Regions from separate parts of the Bacillus sp. UMB0893 genome, predicted to be linked through region 1. Evidence: predicted binding sites of a transcription regulator. Region 1 holds the regulator's gene; the other holds the start of a gene.
The links. The regulator Rex, encoded in region 1, represses fermentation and respiration genes when NADH is low (regulators of the CRP and FNR family bind a similar motif). The targets are predictions, from matches to a motif close to TTGTGAAATATTTCACAA.
Positions count from the first base shown of each region.

Region 2: the regulator Rex is predicted to act here: its motif matches at 3,126-3,143, upstream of yumC (ferredoxin--NADP reductase 2).

Region 1 is NZ_PKLB01000016.1:4,086-11,980, reverse strand. Features, by position in the region: gene groL (chaperonin GroEL) at 1-1,237, opposite strand, end outside; gene groES (co-chaperone GroES) at 1,287-1,571, opposite strand; gene CYJ36_RS22855 (CPBP family intramembrane glutamic endopeptidase) at 1,876-2,607, shown strand; gene CYJ36_RS22850 (YdiK family protein) at 2,610-2,801, shown strand; gene tatC (twin-arginine translocase subunit TatC) at 3,013-3,762, opposite strand; gene CYJ36_RS22840 (twin-arginine translocase TatA/TatE family subunit) at 3,781-3,957, opposite strand; gene CYJ36_RS22835 (redox-sensing transcriptional repressor Rex) at 3,975-4,616, opposite strand; gene moaC (cyclic pyranopterin monophosphate synthase MoaC) at 4,613-5,128, opposite strand; gene CYJ36_RS22825 (ABC-F family ATP-binding cassette domain-containing protein) at 5,281-7,197, shown strand; gene tsaD (tRNA (adenosine(37)-N6)-threonylcarbamoyltransferase complex transferase subunit TsaD) at 7,642-7,895, opposite strand, start outside.
Region 2 is NZ_PKLB01000006.1:52,757-60,651, reverse strand. Features, by position in the region: gene CYJ36_RS13890 (hypothetical protein) at 28-570, opposite strand; gene CYJ36_RS13885 (hypothetical protein) at 698-1,705, shown strand; gene yumC (ferredoxin--NADP reductase 2) at 1,865-2,860, opposite strand; gene CYJ36_RS13875 (NAD(P)/FAD-dependent oxidoreductase) at 3,247-4,470, shown strand; gene CYJ36_RS13870 (NUDIX domain-containing protein) at 4,640-5,122, shown strand; gene CYJ36_RS23690 (YuiA family protein) at 5,284-5,412, shown strand; gene CYJ36_RS13865 (YuiB family protein) at 5,489-5,806, shown strand; gene CYJ36_RS13860 (3D domain-containing protein) at 5,961-6,662, shown strand; gene CYJ36_RS13855 (cobalamin-binding protein) at 6,865-7,683, opposite strand; gene CYJ36_RS13850 (divergent PAP2 family protein) at 7,697-7,895, opposite strand, start outside.

The DNA of each region.
Region 1 (7,895 bases):
CGCCTGATACGATGCCTTCTTCTACTGCAGCGCGAGTAGAGTTCAATGCATCTTCAATGCGTAGTTTGCGCTCTTTTAATTCTGTTTCAGTTGCAGCACCAACTTTGATGACTGCTACACCGCCAGCTAATTTCGCTAAGCGCTCTTGTAATTTTTCTTTATCGAATTCAGAAGTTGTTTCTTCTAATTGAGCTCGGATTTGTTTTACGCGTCCAGCAATTTTGTCAGACTCTCCAGCACCTTCAACGATTGTTGTGTTTTCTTTTGTTACAACCACTTTAGAAGCGCGGCCCAGTTGAGAGATGTTCGCTGATTTAAGATCTAAGCCTAGATCTTCAGTGATCACTTCTCCGCCAGTAAGAACTGAGATATCTTCAAGCATTGCTTTGCGGCGGTCACCGAATCCAGGAGCTTTAACAGCTACTGCATTGAATGTTCCGCGAAGTTTGTTAACTACTAATGTAGCAAGTGCTTCACCTTCAACATCTTCAGCAATTAATAATAGAGGCTTGCCTTGTTGTACAACTTGTTCTAATACAGGCAGGATCTCTTGAATGTTTGTGATTTTTTTGTCAGTGATTAAGATGTATGGGTTGTCAAGGACAGCTTCCATTTTATCTGAATCAGTTACCATGTAAGGAGATGCATATCCACGGTCGAATTGCATACCTTCAACCACTTCAAGCTCAGTAGTGAAGCCTTTTGACTCTTCGATTGTGATAACGCCGTCGTTTCCAACGCGCTCCATTGCTTCAGCAATCAATTGGCCTACTTCTTCGTCAGCAGAAGAGATTGCAGCTACTTGAGCAATTGACTCTTTGCTTTCGATTGGTTTAGAGATAGCTTTTAATTCTTCAGTTGCAACAATAACAGCTTTTTCGATTCCTTTGCGGATACCCATTGGGTTAGCACCAGCTGTTACGTTTTTAAGACCTTCACGGATCATCGCTTGAGCAAGAACTGTTGCAGTAGTAGTTCCGTCACCGGCAACGTCGTTTGTTTTGCTTGCAACTTCAGCAACAAGCTTTGCACCCATGTTTTCGAATGCATCTTCAAGTTCAATTTCTTTTGCGATTGTTACACCGTCATTTGTAATTAACGGAGATCCGAATTTCTTTTCAAGAACCACGTTGCGTCCTTTTGGTCCAAGTGTTACTTTTACTGCATTAGCAAGTGCATCAACTCCGCGCAGCATAGCGCGGCGAGCGTCTTCACTGAATTTAATGTCTTTAGCCATTTTCCATTACCTCCTAAGAATAGTGTTCTATGATATTGGAATTTATTATTTAGCCGATAACTGCTAAAATGTCGCTTTCGCGTAAAATTAAGTATTCAGCACCCTCATACTTCACTTCAGTACCAGAGTATTTTGAGAAGATAATACGATCGCCTTCTGCAACTTCAAGAGCAACACGCTCACCGTTGTCAAGCACTCGACCAGTACCTACTGCCACTACTTTACCTTCTTGCGGTTTTTCTTTCGCACTATCCGGCAGTACGATACCGCTAGCAGTTTTTTCTTCGGATTGTACAAGCTCAATTACGACACGATCACCTAATGGCTTTAACAAGTGAAACAACCTCCTCAAATTTTCATTGATTTTGTAATATTCTTTTTATTAGCACTCAGAAGTCCCGAGTGCTAACACAAGTACTATATTATATAATCTCTCATTCAATTTCAAGTGATAAGTTAAAAAAATTATAATCCTTTACCATTCAATCATTATGGCTGAATTAACATGTTATATACTTGTTATGAAAACTCTAACATCGTTATCTACCTACACCTTTAATGATTTATGATACAATAGTGCCTAGTGAAATTGCTTCTTTTTAATGTTTTGACTGAAAGCCAGTAAAGGAGTCGTTAGTTTGAAGAAAGAATATTGGTTGATTATTTTGACATACATAGTGATGCAGTTTTCAGGCATTTTGGGCATTCCTTTATTGCTTCGGATGGGGATAGGTGAAGGCGAATCACAGCGGATGGCTCAGATTACGGCATCAGGCTACTGGACGGTTGCAAGCTTTGCGGTTGCATTCGCCATTGTTCTGCTCCTTCTTCGCAATCATTTTAAAAGCAATGAATTCAGAGGAGATGCCTCACCTGTCAGCACTTCAGTCTTGTGGGCAGTCGGCGGGGTTTTTATGGCACTGTTCGTTCAGGTCCTGGCAGCAAATATCGAAATTCAGGTTTTTGGAATTGAAGGCGAGTCGGAAAACACGAAGGTCATCATGGAGGTTTTGCAGGTTACACCTCTATTGATTCTCGTCACATCCATCATTGGGCCGATTTTGGAAGAAATTATTTTCAGAAAGATCTTATTCGGGGTCTTGTATCAGCGGATTAATTTCTTTTTATCCGCACTAATCAGTTCACTTGTGTTTGCACTGGTCCATGGTGAACCTCAGCACGTTCTGCTATACGGATCTATGGGGTTTGTGTTTGCCTTTCTATATGTAAAAACGAAACGAATCTTAGTTCCTATTTTTGCGCATGTTGCGATGAATACGTTTGTCGTCATTCTGCAAACTAACAGGGAACAGCTTGAGGAGATGCTGAAGCAGGCGGAACAAATGCAATTTATTTTTGGAGGCATGTAAGAATGAGAACAAGCCCAATTTCAATGGGGATTTTTTACTTATCAATGGGCATTCTGTTTACCTATCTTGCGGTTAACAGTTCAGGTGAAGGACTATGGTCGTTCCCGACAATCCTGCTTATGCTCATCGCTACGTTTGATCTGGGAGTAGCGCTTAGAATGTTTAATCTCTCTTTTAAAAAGAAAAAGAAATAGGCTCTTTGCTAAGGGTTTATTGCTGTTCTTTCGTATTTAGTGTATTCAATCGTTAATTAAGGAATAGCTTCTAGTAATATTAGTAGAAAAGAGTACGAAATTCTCATGATAAACGTGAATAAATCTTACTAATAGAAACAACAATCTATGCGAAAACAGCCAAGTAGTAAAAACAGGGTGGTCCAAGGCATGCTGAATGCAGCCAATTGGATCACCCTTCTTTATTTGCTTCTTCAAACTGTACCTTCTGTGCCTTTCGATAAGCAAATCTTGATACAACTATGCTTATTTCATAAAGGATAAACAACGGCACCGATACCATCAGATGCGAGACAAGCTCAGGCGGTGTTATTAATGCTGCAATTACGAGCAGAGCAAAATAAGCATATTTCCTGATTTTCGCTAGAAACATCGGCGTTACAATGCCGAGCCTCGTTAAAAACATGATAACTACCGGAAGCTGAAACAGCAAACCAAACGGAACGGTTAATTGAATTAAAAACTGAAAATACTCATTAATCCCAATCACCTGCTGAATCTCCAAATCGTTGGAGAATTCTTCCATAAAGTCTACGATGAAGGGGAATAATAGAAAATAAGAAAAGCTAATGCCTGCAAGAAACAATCCGATCGAAATCGGAATATAGCTTAGCGTAACTCTTCTTTCCTTTTCGTAAAGACCAGGACTCACAAAAGCCCACAGCTGATAGAGTATGATCGGTGATGTAATAATAAAAGCAATAATAAATGAGAATTGCATATAAACCATAAGCGGATCTGTCATACGAAAGGAATTCAGCGTTAAATTCTGAGCCTCATTCGTATGCTGCAAATAGATAATAATTGGCTTTGCTACTAAAAAGCCGGCAATCACAGAAAGGAACAGGAAAAAGACCGTTATGATCAGCCTTTTCCTCAATTCGGCAATGTGATCGTAAACCGACATTTCGTTTTGTTTCATGATAGCTTTCATCCTATCTTACTTCTCTTCATTCTTTTTATCATCATCGTCGTCCGCTAGATTTTTCGTCGCTTGTTTAAACTCGCGCAATGAGTTGCCCACTGCTTTTCCAAGCTCAGGCAGCTTCTTTGGACCAAAAATTAAGAGTGCTGCAAAAACAATTAACAACAAACTTCCAAAGCCGATATTCGGCATTTCATTCACCCCTGTTCTTAAGCGTTTGGATAATGCTTCAAAAAGTAAACGAGCGATTGCAGCTCAACAGCTAAATCAATATGATGAATCCTGATTTCTTCAGGAACATTCAATCTGGCAGGTGTAAAATTAAGTATTCCTTTTATTCCTTTTGCAATCAGCCTGTCTGTAATCGATTGGGCCACGTGTGCAGGAACCGTCAAAATAGCGACTGTCACGTCTTTAGGAAGCTTTTCCTCTAAATCGTTTAAATTTAAAATTGGAACATCGCCAATTTCAGTGCCGATTTTTTCTTCATCCACATCAAATGCAAGTGAGATTACCGTATTGTTATTCTTAGTGAAGTTATAGTGCAAAAAGGCTGTGCCTAAATTACCTACTCCAATTAACGTAACTTTCGTAACCTCATCCTGGTCGAGCGTTTTTCTGAAAAAAGAAAGAAGATAATTTACATTATACCCATATCCTTTTTTCCCAAGAGCTCCAAAGTAGGAAAAATCCCTGCGGATCGTTGCAGAATCTACTTTGACCGCATCACTTAACTCAGCAGATGAAACACGCTGCTTGCCGGATGCATGCAAGTTTTTTAAAAAACGATAGTATAATGGCAAGCGCTTGGCAGTAGCTTGCGGAATCTTCGATTGTTCAATGTTGTTCACATTCTATCCCCCACATTCAAAGCTACAGGTTCCTCTCGTTTATAATCCCCGCTTTTTCCTCCTGTTTTCTCAGACAGATAGGCAGGACCGATTATTAACCCTTTATCTAGTGCTTTACACATATCATATACAGTCAGTGCGCAGACAGAAACAGAAGTTAGCGCTTCCATTTCAACACCTGTACTCCCTGTTGTTTTTACAGTCGAAGCAATCTCCAGATGATAGAGTTCACCTTCTATTTTCCACTGATATTCTAAATTGATTCCTTTTAGTGGAATTGGATGGCACATCGGAACGATATTCCAGGTGTTCTTTGCTGCCATTATACCAGCTACCTGGGCAACAGCAAGCACATCACCCTTCTTAAGCTTTTGATTTACGATTTGTTCATATACATGTTTCTTCATTACGACGCTGGACCTTGCAACAGCTGTACGTACAGAATCTTGCTTATTCGATATATCAACCATTTTGGCTCTGCCCTGCTGGTTAAAATGAGTAAAATTTGACATCTTTTACGCCCCTCATACTAGACTATACACTATTTTATCAAATCTGTCTTTTTACTTATTGTTACAAATGTTTGCCCTGCAAGAGGTACAATCATTGCGGCTCCCTCTTTGATGAGCTACACTTAAACTATCATAGCCTGAGGTGAAAATACATGATTTTGCTACAAATAAACCAGCTGTCAAAATATTTTGCTGCTGATCTCATATTATCGAATATTAAGCTGGAAATTCAAACACGCGACAAAATTGCACTAGTAGGACGCAATGGCGCCGGCAAATCAACATTGCTGAAGATTATAGCAGGCCAGCTTTCTTATGAATCCGGAGAGATTATTAAACCTAAAGGCGTTTCGATTGGATATCTTGCACAGGATACAGGTCTTGAGTCTAATCTTTCCATTTGGGATGAAATGCTGTCTGTTTTTCAATTTTTAAAAGATATGGAAATGAAGATGCGTGATCTCGAACAAAAGATGGCAAATACAGATCCATCTGAACGGGAGTTTGAACAATATCTGAAAGAGTACGATCGTCTTCAGATTGATTTTAAGGAAAAAGGCGGCTACCAATACGAAGCAGATATCCGCTCTGTCCTTCACGGACTCGGATTTTCCAAGTTTGATGTCTCTGCCCCGATTCAATCGTTAAGCGGCGGACAGAAAACGCGATTGGCACTCGGAAAATTACTCTTAACCAGTCCGGATTTATTAGTCCTTGATGAGCCGACAAACCATCTTGACATTGAGACACTGTCTTGGCTTGAGCAATATTTGCAAAGTTATCCCGGCGCTATTTTAATCGTCTCGCACGACCGCTACTTTCTTGATAAAGTGGTCAGTCAAGTGTATGAAATTTCCCGGACGACAAGCATCAAATATACTGGAAACTACAGCAGCTACCTGCAGCAAAGCGCTGACAATTATGAGCGCGAATTAAAGCTATACGAAAAACAGCAGGATGAAGTAGCGAAACTGAAAGACTTTATTCAAAAAAATATGGCGAGGGCCTCAACAACAAAGCGTGCTCAAAGCCGCAGAAAAAAACTTGACCGAATGGAATTGATGGACAGGCCATTAGGCGATGAAAAGTCTGCTCATTTCAGGTTTGATATTGAAAGGCAGAGCGGCAATGATGTTTTGAAAGCAAAGGACATTGCCGTTTCGTATGATGGGGAATCACCCATCATTTCAAACGTCTCGTTTTCAATCAATAGAGGAGACAGCATTGCTCTTGTAGGGCCAAATGGTATTGGAAAATCAACACTTTTAAAAACCATCATTCAAAAAATGACTCCCTTTCGTGGGGCTTTTGAAATTGGTTCTGGTGTAAAAATTGGCTACTATGACCAGGAACAGGCTAATTTAACATCGAATAAACGTGTGCTTGATGAGCTTTGGGATGAATATCCGTTGTTGCCTGAAAAAGAAATTCGGACCGTTCTTGGAAATTTCCTATTTTCAGGTGATGATGTTCTTAAGAACGTTTCTACTTTAAGCGGCGGTCAAAAAGCAAGATTGGCTCTTGCAAAGCTCATGCTTCAAAAGGCTAATTTGCTAATACTTGATGAGCCGACAAACCATCTCGACCTTGACAGCAAAGAAGTCCTTGAAAATGCTTTGATTGATTATCCTGGCACGATTCTTTTCGTATCGCACGACAGATATTTCATTAACCGCATCGCTACAAAAGTTTATGAATTATCATCAGGCGGAATATATGAATTTTTAGGTGACTATGATTATTATCAAACAAAAAAAGCAGAGCAGCTTGAGCTTGCAAACCTTGATTCGGTCCCAGATATCAAACCTAAAGATAATCAGAATAAACGATCATACGAACAAGATAAAGAAGCCAAAAAGTTGGAGAGACAAAAACAGAGAAGACTTCAGGAAGTAGAAGAACGAATCTCTATTATTGAATTGCAGATTGAAAAAAATGAAGAATTATTATGTGATCCAGCCATCTACCAAGACCATACAAAGGTTCAGGAAATTAATTCTGAAAATGACGGCTATCAAGCAGAATTAGAAAACCTTATGAACGAATGGGAATTGCTTCAAGAGGATTGATAAAAAAAGCGTAAGCGCCTTGGTCAGCTCCGACAGGCAGATAAGGATCTGCCGGAAAAGTCCGGTTTTGACTTTTTTGGCGGAGCCGTTCTGACCGAGGAGTTAGGCGCTTGCGCTAGACATTGATGCTGGAAATTATTATTATTCTGAAAATAGACGAAAAGCGCAAATCATAAATAGCCTTATTTCATTATCCACAATCAATAAAATCTGTAAGTTAGATGCAAGATCAAAAAAACAGTGCCAAATTTGGCACTGTTTTTTAGTTATCCACACGTAAAAATGTTATTATAAAAGGTTTCTACTCTATTATTCACATTATCCACAAAATATCACTCTTTTATCCACATTATCCACATGTTATTCAGAGCTTAAACATCAAGCTTTTTTTAAAGCTTCTTCATGTTATTAGAACGCATGTGGATAAGGTGTTAATATCTCATATTAGCTTGGCAATTCCAAACCTGGATTTGCATTCATTCTCAAATTTCCTGAAATCCCTTTATCATAAAAAACACTTCCTGCTGCTGCAATCATTGCCGCATTATCAGTACAAAGCGATAGTGGCGGAATCAGCAATTCTACAGTCGGAAATTCTTTGAATTTACTTTCCAGAGCTGCCCTCAAGCCGCGATTCGCTGCTACTCCACCCGCAAGCAGGACTTGCTTTACATGGTATTTTTCAGCTGCTGAAGCTG
Region 2 (7,895 bases), on a different contig from region 1:
AAGCCTTGAGATGTCTTTTTTTAGGTTTTATTTAGATTTTTTTAGGCTTATTTCAATGCGCATAATAACAGCTAATACCGCACCAAATAATAGTATTCCTAAAAAATATAGAATGTAATTTGAATGGAATAGTAGCTGATGTTTCAAATTTACCTGCTTTTCAGGTTCTTTTCCAGACCCAAGAATGTTGAGGTCTTCTGTTGCATCAGAAAGGAAAGTTGTTCGTTCACATAACCCTGTTTCTAAATCATTCTTTTCTCCATAGGCGTATACAAGATAGTTTTCCCCCTCAATAAATTCCATCCCACATCCTGCTGAGTCAGTTGCAGTTTTGAGCATAATTTGAGATTGTGAAGGACCCTTCCAGATTTGAACGATTTCAATTAAGGCGGTTTTCCCTGTATCTGTTTCTTTCATTTTGATAACTTTTCCTGAAAAGATAGCTGCCTTGTTTTTTAATTCAGATTGAACGGAAGCAGGCTGTGCACAAGAACAAGCGTAACTTTTTTCTTCATTACTTATAAAAACTCCAATTAAAAGCATCAAGCATAATATATATTTTATTTTCAATTTAACGGACCCCCTTTTCAAATCATAGTCGCAATTATTTGTAAAAATGTTACTAAAAGGCAGCGAAAACAAAGGACAAACGCCTGGCATATAGTATGGGTGAATGAATTGAGAAGGGAGCCAGAAAATGAATTACTATGATAATCCATATCCATATCAAATGTATAATCAGTACCGACTGTCCTCAACAGATGAATTAAATGAAGGATTGTATAAATGGGTGAAAGTAACTTTTACAAATGGTACGGAAAAAGAAGTCTTTATTTTTTACTTAGATAAACCATCAGGTGCCGTTTTCATGTTATCTTTTCCGGCATTAACAACTAGTCAAGTGAATGTAAACGATATAAAAAGCTTGGAAGTCTTAAACGAACCTCCTAAATTTGAAGAGGAAGAAGCAGCAGCGCCTGAATCGGAAGGACAAAATGGAGACGGCGGGCAGGAAGAACAAGAACAGCCAGATCCTTTCGAGCAAGCGGGTCAAGGCAGCGGCGGAGAGCCAGGTTCAGGATCGGGAACTGCAGGCGGCCAGGGAAGTCCGTTTGGTCAAATGCCGGGAAGCGGTCAGAATGGCGGAATGCAGGGCGGCCAGGGAAGCACGTTCGGTCAAATGCCGGGAAGCGGTCAGAATGGCGGAATGCAGGGCGGCCAGGGAAGCACGTTCGGTCAAATGCCGGGCAGCGGTCAGAATGGCGGAATGCAGGGAGGCCAAGAAAGTCCGTTTGGTCAAATGCCGGGAAGCGGTCAGAATGGCGGAATGCAGGGCGGCCAAGGAAGTCCGTTTGGCCAGATGCCGGGCAGCGGTCAGAATGGCGGAATGCAGGGAGGCCAAGGAAGTCCGTTTGGTCAAATGCCGGGAAGCGGTCAGAATGGCGGAATGCAGGGAGGCCAGGAAAGTCCGTTCGGTCAAATGCCGGGAAGCGGTCAGAATGGCGGAATGCAGGGAGGCCAGGAAAGTCCGTTCGGCCAGATGCCGGGAAGCGGTCAGAATGGCGGAATGCAGGGAGGCCAGGGAAGTCCGTTCGGTCAAATGCCGGGAAGCGATCAAAGCGGCATGCCGTTTGGCGGTCAGAGATATCAGCATCCTAATCATCCGGTGTTTTACAATCCATATAGCTACTATTGGCAGCAGTAGTTTTGCGAATATAGCTTCAATTTAGGCGAATATACAAGGATATTAAGCGAATAAAAGAATAAGCTTATACGAAGGATTTCCGCACGGAATACCGTTATTAAGGATGGAGATTTTCCCATAAAAAAGAGGAAAAGCAAATGGCTTTTCCTCAAAAAGTGATTATTTTTCAAACAAGCTTGTGCTGTGAAGCGGCTGAACACGCGCTTTTGGATCCATGTAGGCCTTTGCATTGTTAACGGCTGTTGGAGCTTCGCCAAATCCGCTGGCAATCAGTTTTACTTTGCCCTCGTATGTGCAGATATCTCCTGCAGCGTAAATGCCTGGGATATTTGTTTCCATTTTGCTGTTTACGACAATTGAGTTTTTCTCAATTTCAAGACCCCAGTTTTTGATTGGGCCAAGAGATGAAACAAAGCCGAAGTTGACGATGACAGAATCAACTTCGATAACTTCCTTGTGATCGCCTTTTACTTCTTCTAAGACGACTTGCTCAATTTTACCTTCACCAGTTAATTCTTTTGGAATGTATGGGGTGAGCACTTGTACTTTTGAGTTGTTCAAGTTTTCAACACTGTGCTCATGAGCACGGAATTTATCTCTTCTGTGCACAAGTGTCACTTTTTCAGCAATTGGTTCAAGCATAAGTGACCAGTCAACAGCAGAATCTCCGCCGCCGCAAACAAGAACTCGTTGATCTGCAAATTGATTTAAGTCGTCAATGAAGTAATGAAGGTTGCTTTTTTCAAAAGAAGCAGCTTCTTCAAGTTCAATTTTGCGAGGCTGAAATGCTCCATTGCCTGCAGTGATAACAATCGTTTTAGAATAATGCACTTCTTGATCTGTCGTTAATTTGAAGATGCTGTCAGCTTGTTTTTCAACTGTATCTACGGCTTGTTCCAAACATATAGTAGGATCAAACTGCGCCATCTGTTCTTTAAGGTTATTCACTAACTCCTGAGCGCGAACTTTTGGAAATCCTGCAACATCGTATATGTATTTTTCAGGATATAAGGCAGAAAGCTGGCCGCCGAGCTGAGGTAAGCTTTCGATGATTTTTACTGAAGCCTGACGCATGCCGCCGTAAAAAGCTGTAAACAGCCCCACTGGTCCGCCGCCGATGATCGTTATATCGTATACTTTTGTGTCTTCCTTCACAAATATCCCCTCACTTGTAATTGATAATAGTTCTTAATTATAACATATCATATCTCTTTAATCTTTTCATCTGGTAATTGATTAAAGAAATGTGTGATTGTCAGATGAATATGATTATTATAGAGAATGTTTTTATTTTTGTAAAATTCTTAACGTTTTTAATCCTTTAATTTAGTCTTGAAAAAAATATAGCAAATGCTATTATGGAATATAGGCATTATTTATATTCTACTTAATTACAAGCAGTGCATTATTTTGAAAAGTTAAGTGAAGATTTTCACATACTTTTTTATGCAAAACAAAATAAAATGCGGTGAAGTAGCGGAAGATAAGCAAAATAGAACTTATCTGATACTTTACAGCAAAATTCAGAAAAAAAGGTGGATGTGATTCGGTTGAGAAAGCCCAAAATAGTAGTTTTAGGTGCAGGTTACGGCGGATTAATGGCAGTTACTCGTCTTCAAAAAGCGATTGGTGTAAACGAAGCAGATCTTACATTAGTTAACAAAAATGATTACCACTATGAAACAACATGGCTTCATGAAGCGTCAGCAGGTACATTGCATCATGATAAAGCAAGATATCAAGTAAAAGATGTTATTGATAACAGCCGTGTGAAATTTGTGAAAGATACAGTTGTTTCTATCAATAAAGATGAAAAGAAAATCGTCCTTTCAAATGGCGAGCTTGAGTATGATTACCTTGTAATTTCTCTTGGATCAAATCCTGAAACATTCGGAATCAAAGGGTTGAAAGAGTATGCTTTCGGCATTACAAATATCAATTCAGCACGCCAATTGCGCGAGCATATCGAATATCAATTTGCTACTTACAATACAGAAGAAGTTAAACGCGATCAGCGTTTAGCGATCGTTGTGGGCGGAGCCGGCTTTACTGGCATCGAGTTCCTTGGCGAGCTTGCTAATCGTGTTCCAGAGCTTTGCCGCGAGTATGACATTGACCATAAGAAAGTCCGCATTATCTGTGTAGAAGCTGCACCAACAGCTCTTCCTGGATTTGATCCTGAATTAGTAGAGTATGCTGTAAACCATTTAGAGCGCAAAGGTGTCGAGTTTAAAATTGGCACAGCGATCAAAGAATGCGTAGAAGACGGCATTATTGTTGCAAAAGATGATGTGATGGAAGAACTTAAAGCTGATACAGTAGTATGGGCTGCAGGTGTTCGCGGAAACAGCATCGTTGAAGAAGCAGGCTTCGAAAACATGCGCGGACGTGTAAAAGTTGACTCTTACTTAAGAGCTCCAGGTCACGAAGATGTCTTCATCATTGGCGACTGTTCATTAGTCATCAACGAAGAAATCAATCGTCCATATCCTCCAACAGCTCAAATTGCTATGCAGCAAGGTATCACAGCGGCTAAAAATATTGCAGTAGCTGTTCGCGATCAAGGTGAAATGGAAGAATTCAAACCAGACATCAAAGGTACAGTTGCTTCACTTGGCGAAAATGATGCTGTAGGTATGGTTTTTGGCAAGAAAGTAATGGGAACAAAAGCGTCATTCATGAAGAAAATGATTGATAACCGGGCCCTCTTAATGGTTGGCGGTGCAGGGTTAGTCGTTAAAAAAGGTAAATTTAAATTTTTCTAAAATCAGAGTAAAATAAAAGACAAGAGCGATAAGCTTTTGTCTTTTTTTAGTTTAAAGTTTTACTCAGTATATAGGTCTAGCGGAAGCGCCGGACTTCTGACAAGGAATATTCAATATCAAATCTTTCACTAAGGCGTGTGTGCCTTTGTGATAAAAAGGGAGAGTTACCGTGTCAAATAAAAGAGGGAATGTATGGATTGCCGTTTCGGGTGTAGTAGAAAATGAGAATGGTGACTGGCTCGTCGTAAAAAAGAAGTATGGCGGACTAAAAGGAAAATGGTCATTTCCTGCAGGATTCGTCGATGAAGGAGAAACACTGGATGAAGCGATTGTCCGTGAAATCTTCGAAGAAACAGGAATTGAAGCAGAGGTTCAAGGTGTCATTGGCATTCGTTCAGGTGTGATACAAGATAAAATAAGCGATAATATGATTATTTTTAAATTAAAAGCACACACTTCGAGGGTTATTGTTCAAGAAGCAGAGCTATTTGAGGCGGCCTTCATTTCTCCTGAATTACTGAAGAATGATGAGAATTCCTCCTTGCTGCTGCAGTCTTTTGCAGAAGAAGCATTTGAAAAAATCCTCTTTAAAATAGACGGTCTTAACCCTGGAGAACAGTTTGGATATACAGCATATCGTATATTTTTATAATTTTCAAAATAATAAGAAAAATTGAGATATTAGAAGATAAAGCTTGATGTATTCGCTTACATCAACAATCTCGTCAGATTTTCTGCCTTTATCCTTTACAAAGAACCTGATATAGTATCTTCAACATCTAAAAAGAGCATCTTTATATAGGGGGAAAAGAGATGATAAAGACATCTGCTATCGAAAAGAAAGAATGTCCATATTGTTCAGGCAAAGGTTATTTCCAGCTGCTTCTCGGCGGTTCTGAGACGTGCGATTGCTGCCATGGAACAGGGAAGAAGTCGTCATAAAACGTTCAATGTTTTTAAGATTGACTGGCTATCGCTAGTTCAGTACACTTAAATAGGTGTACTGGAGGTGATAGACATGTTTTTACCTGTATTGGTCATATCAATGCTTTTATTCTTTGTTTTATTTTTTGGAATCGGTTTCTTGCTGAACATGCTCCTTCGCATGTCTTGGATCATGGCTATTATCTATCCGATCGTTTGTATTTTGATTGTAGATAAGGTGAAGGTGTCACAATACTTTACCTCACCAGGATCTTCTTTTTCTGCTTTAGGAGAGCGTATTCTATCTCTCGCTTTGGCAGATATCTTAATATTAGTATGCGGTTTTATAGGAGCCATCGTATCAGGCGTTGTTATTAAAATGCTTCGCAAAAGAGGATATCAAATGTTTTAAAAAGGGTGATCTGTACATGGTGTACAGGTCTTTTTATTTTGCTTAAAAAACGCCTATCACTAAAACTTGTAAAATATGGATTCCGCTCCATCTTGAATATTTCGTTTGAATTTTGGAAACGATTATTGATGTGAGAGGAGTGAACAGATCGTAAATGGATAGGATGAAAACATGGTCAAGGCGATTATTAATGACTCTTTTGTTCATAATAGCGCTTGTGACCACTTTAAAAGCTTTTTCAGGTGTGGAGGCAAAGGATTTGTCAACTATGGCTGGATGGAATGAAGCGGGAATGGATTCTGCGAACCATCCGTACAAGCTGACAGGACTTATTTTCAAGGTCATTCACAATGAAAAAAGTGTTGCAACTTCTATCTCTGCAAGCGGCGAAACCGTAAATAAGGAATTGGCGCTTGAAGATGAAATTGACTGGTCACAGTACCCAAAGAAAGAAGTAACAGCTACCGGATATACAGCAGGCTATGAATCCACAGGGAAATATCCTGAGCATCCGGAATACGGCATTACGTATTCGGGTGTAAAAGTGAAAAGAGACTTGTACTCAACTGTAGCAGCTGATTTAAATGTGTTTCCAATCGGAACCATATTATTTATTCCTGGATATGGCTTCGGTGTTGTGGCAGACAAAGGAGGAGCAATTAAGGGGAATAAGCTGGATCTTTATTATGATACCGTTGATGATGTATTTAATAGCTGGGGCAAAAAAACACTAGACATATATATCGTTCAAAAAGGAAATGGGCGATTGACTGAAAATGAATTGACGAAATTAAACGAGAATAAAACGATGCAGGCATTTCGTCAAAAATACATGAAGCCAAAAACGAAAAGTTAATAAGCGACAGCAAGATTGCTGTGGGAATTCCATAGCTCTTTTTTGTGTGAAAGTCATAGGATAAATCCTAAAAAGTCACTTAATTTAGGAACCTGCCCCAAATACGAAAAGCTCAGGTTTCATAACCTGAGCTTTTCTATCTTTTTTCGAAATAGAGTTCGTTATTTCTGCTAAAGAGAGTATATGGGGCATCAAAGAGCACCTATTTCATTGAGTACATTAATTCATCTTTTTCATCAACCTGTGAATGGTGTTCTGGATGAAGTATGGCAGCCAGTTTAGCAAGACCCGCTAAAAGACGGGGGGAAGGTCTGCAATAGAGCTGTTCTTCAAGCAAATGAATTCTGTTTTCTATTACTGCTGTGATGCTTTCTGAAGATGCACGCTTAAGTACGTGCTGGGCCTTCATTCTGCTTTGTTTGACACCAACCCAGGCGAGGCAAATATGATCTGGATTTCTGCGTGCAACGTCGTCCCAGTCAGTTTGTACACTGGCAAGCTCCACATCGCTGAAAATGTTGCGTCCGCCTGCTAATTCACACATTTCAGTCAGCCAGTTCACTTTACCTGGCGTGAAGATTGGATTAGGCCACCATTCAAAATAAACGGAGGGGTAATCTGTCAGTTCAGCTGATTTTTCTTTGTAAGAATCGATAATCTGATGATAGCGTGCAGCAACTTCCTGTGCTTCTTTTTCTTTGCCGGCTGCGATGCCAACTGTTATTAGGTCATTGCCTATATCTTTAAAAGACTGCGGATTTAAAACGAGATGCGGAATCTTTCTTTTTTTTAGTTCTTCTACGTTTTTTTCCATACCAGGAACGCTTAATGAGGCAAGGACGAGGTCTGGCTCCATTTGCTCCACCAGATTCATATCAATGGATAAGTCAGGTCCTAAACGCGGTAGGCCGTTCACCTGCTGCGGCCAGTCTGAAAAGTCATCAACCGCAATTAGCTCATCAGTAAGACCCAAATATGCTGCTAGCTCCGTATTGCTTGGACAAATAGATATAAGTCTCATATCACTCACTCCTCTACAGGATGATAAGGTAATGTAAAAACAAGGTTAATAAAATCCCTGTTAATCCTCCAAAAAATACTTCGATGGGCTGATGTCCCAAAAGCTCCTTCAATTTCTTTTGTTTTTCTTTTTCTTCTTGCTGCGGCCATGATTTTGCCTCACCGACAAATGTATTAAAATCAGTGACGAGTTTATTTAAAACAGTGGCCTGT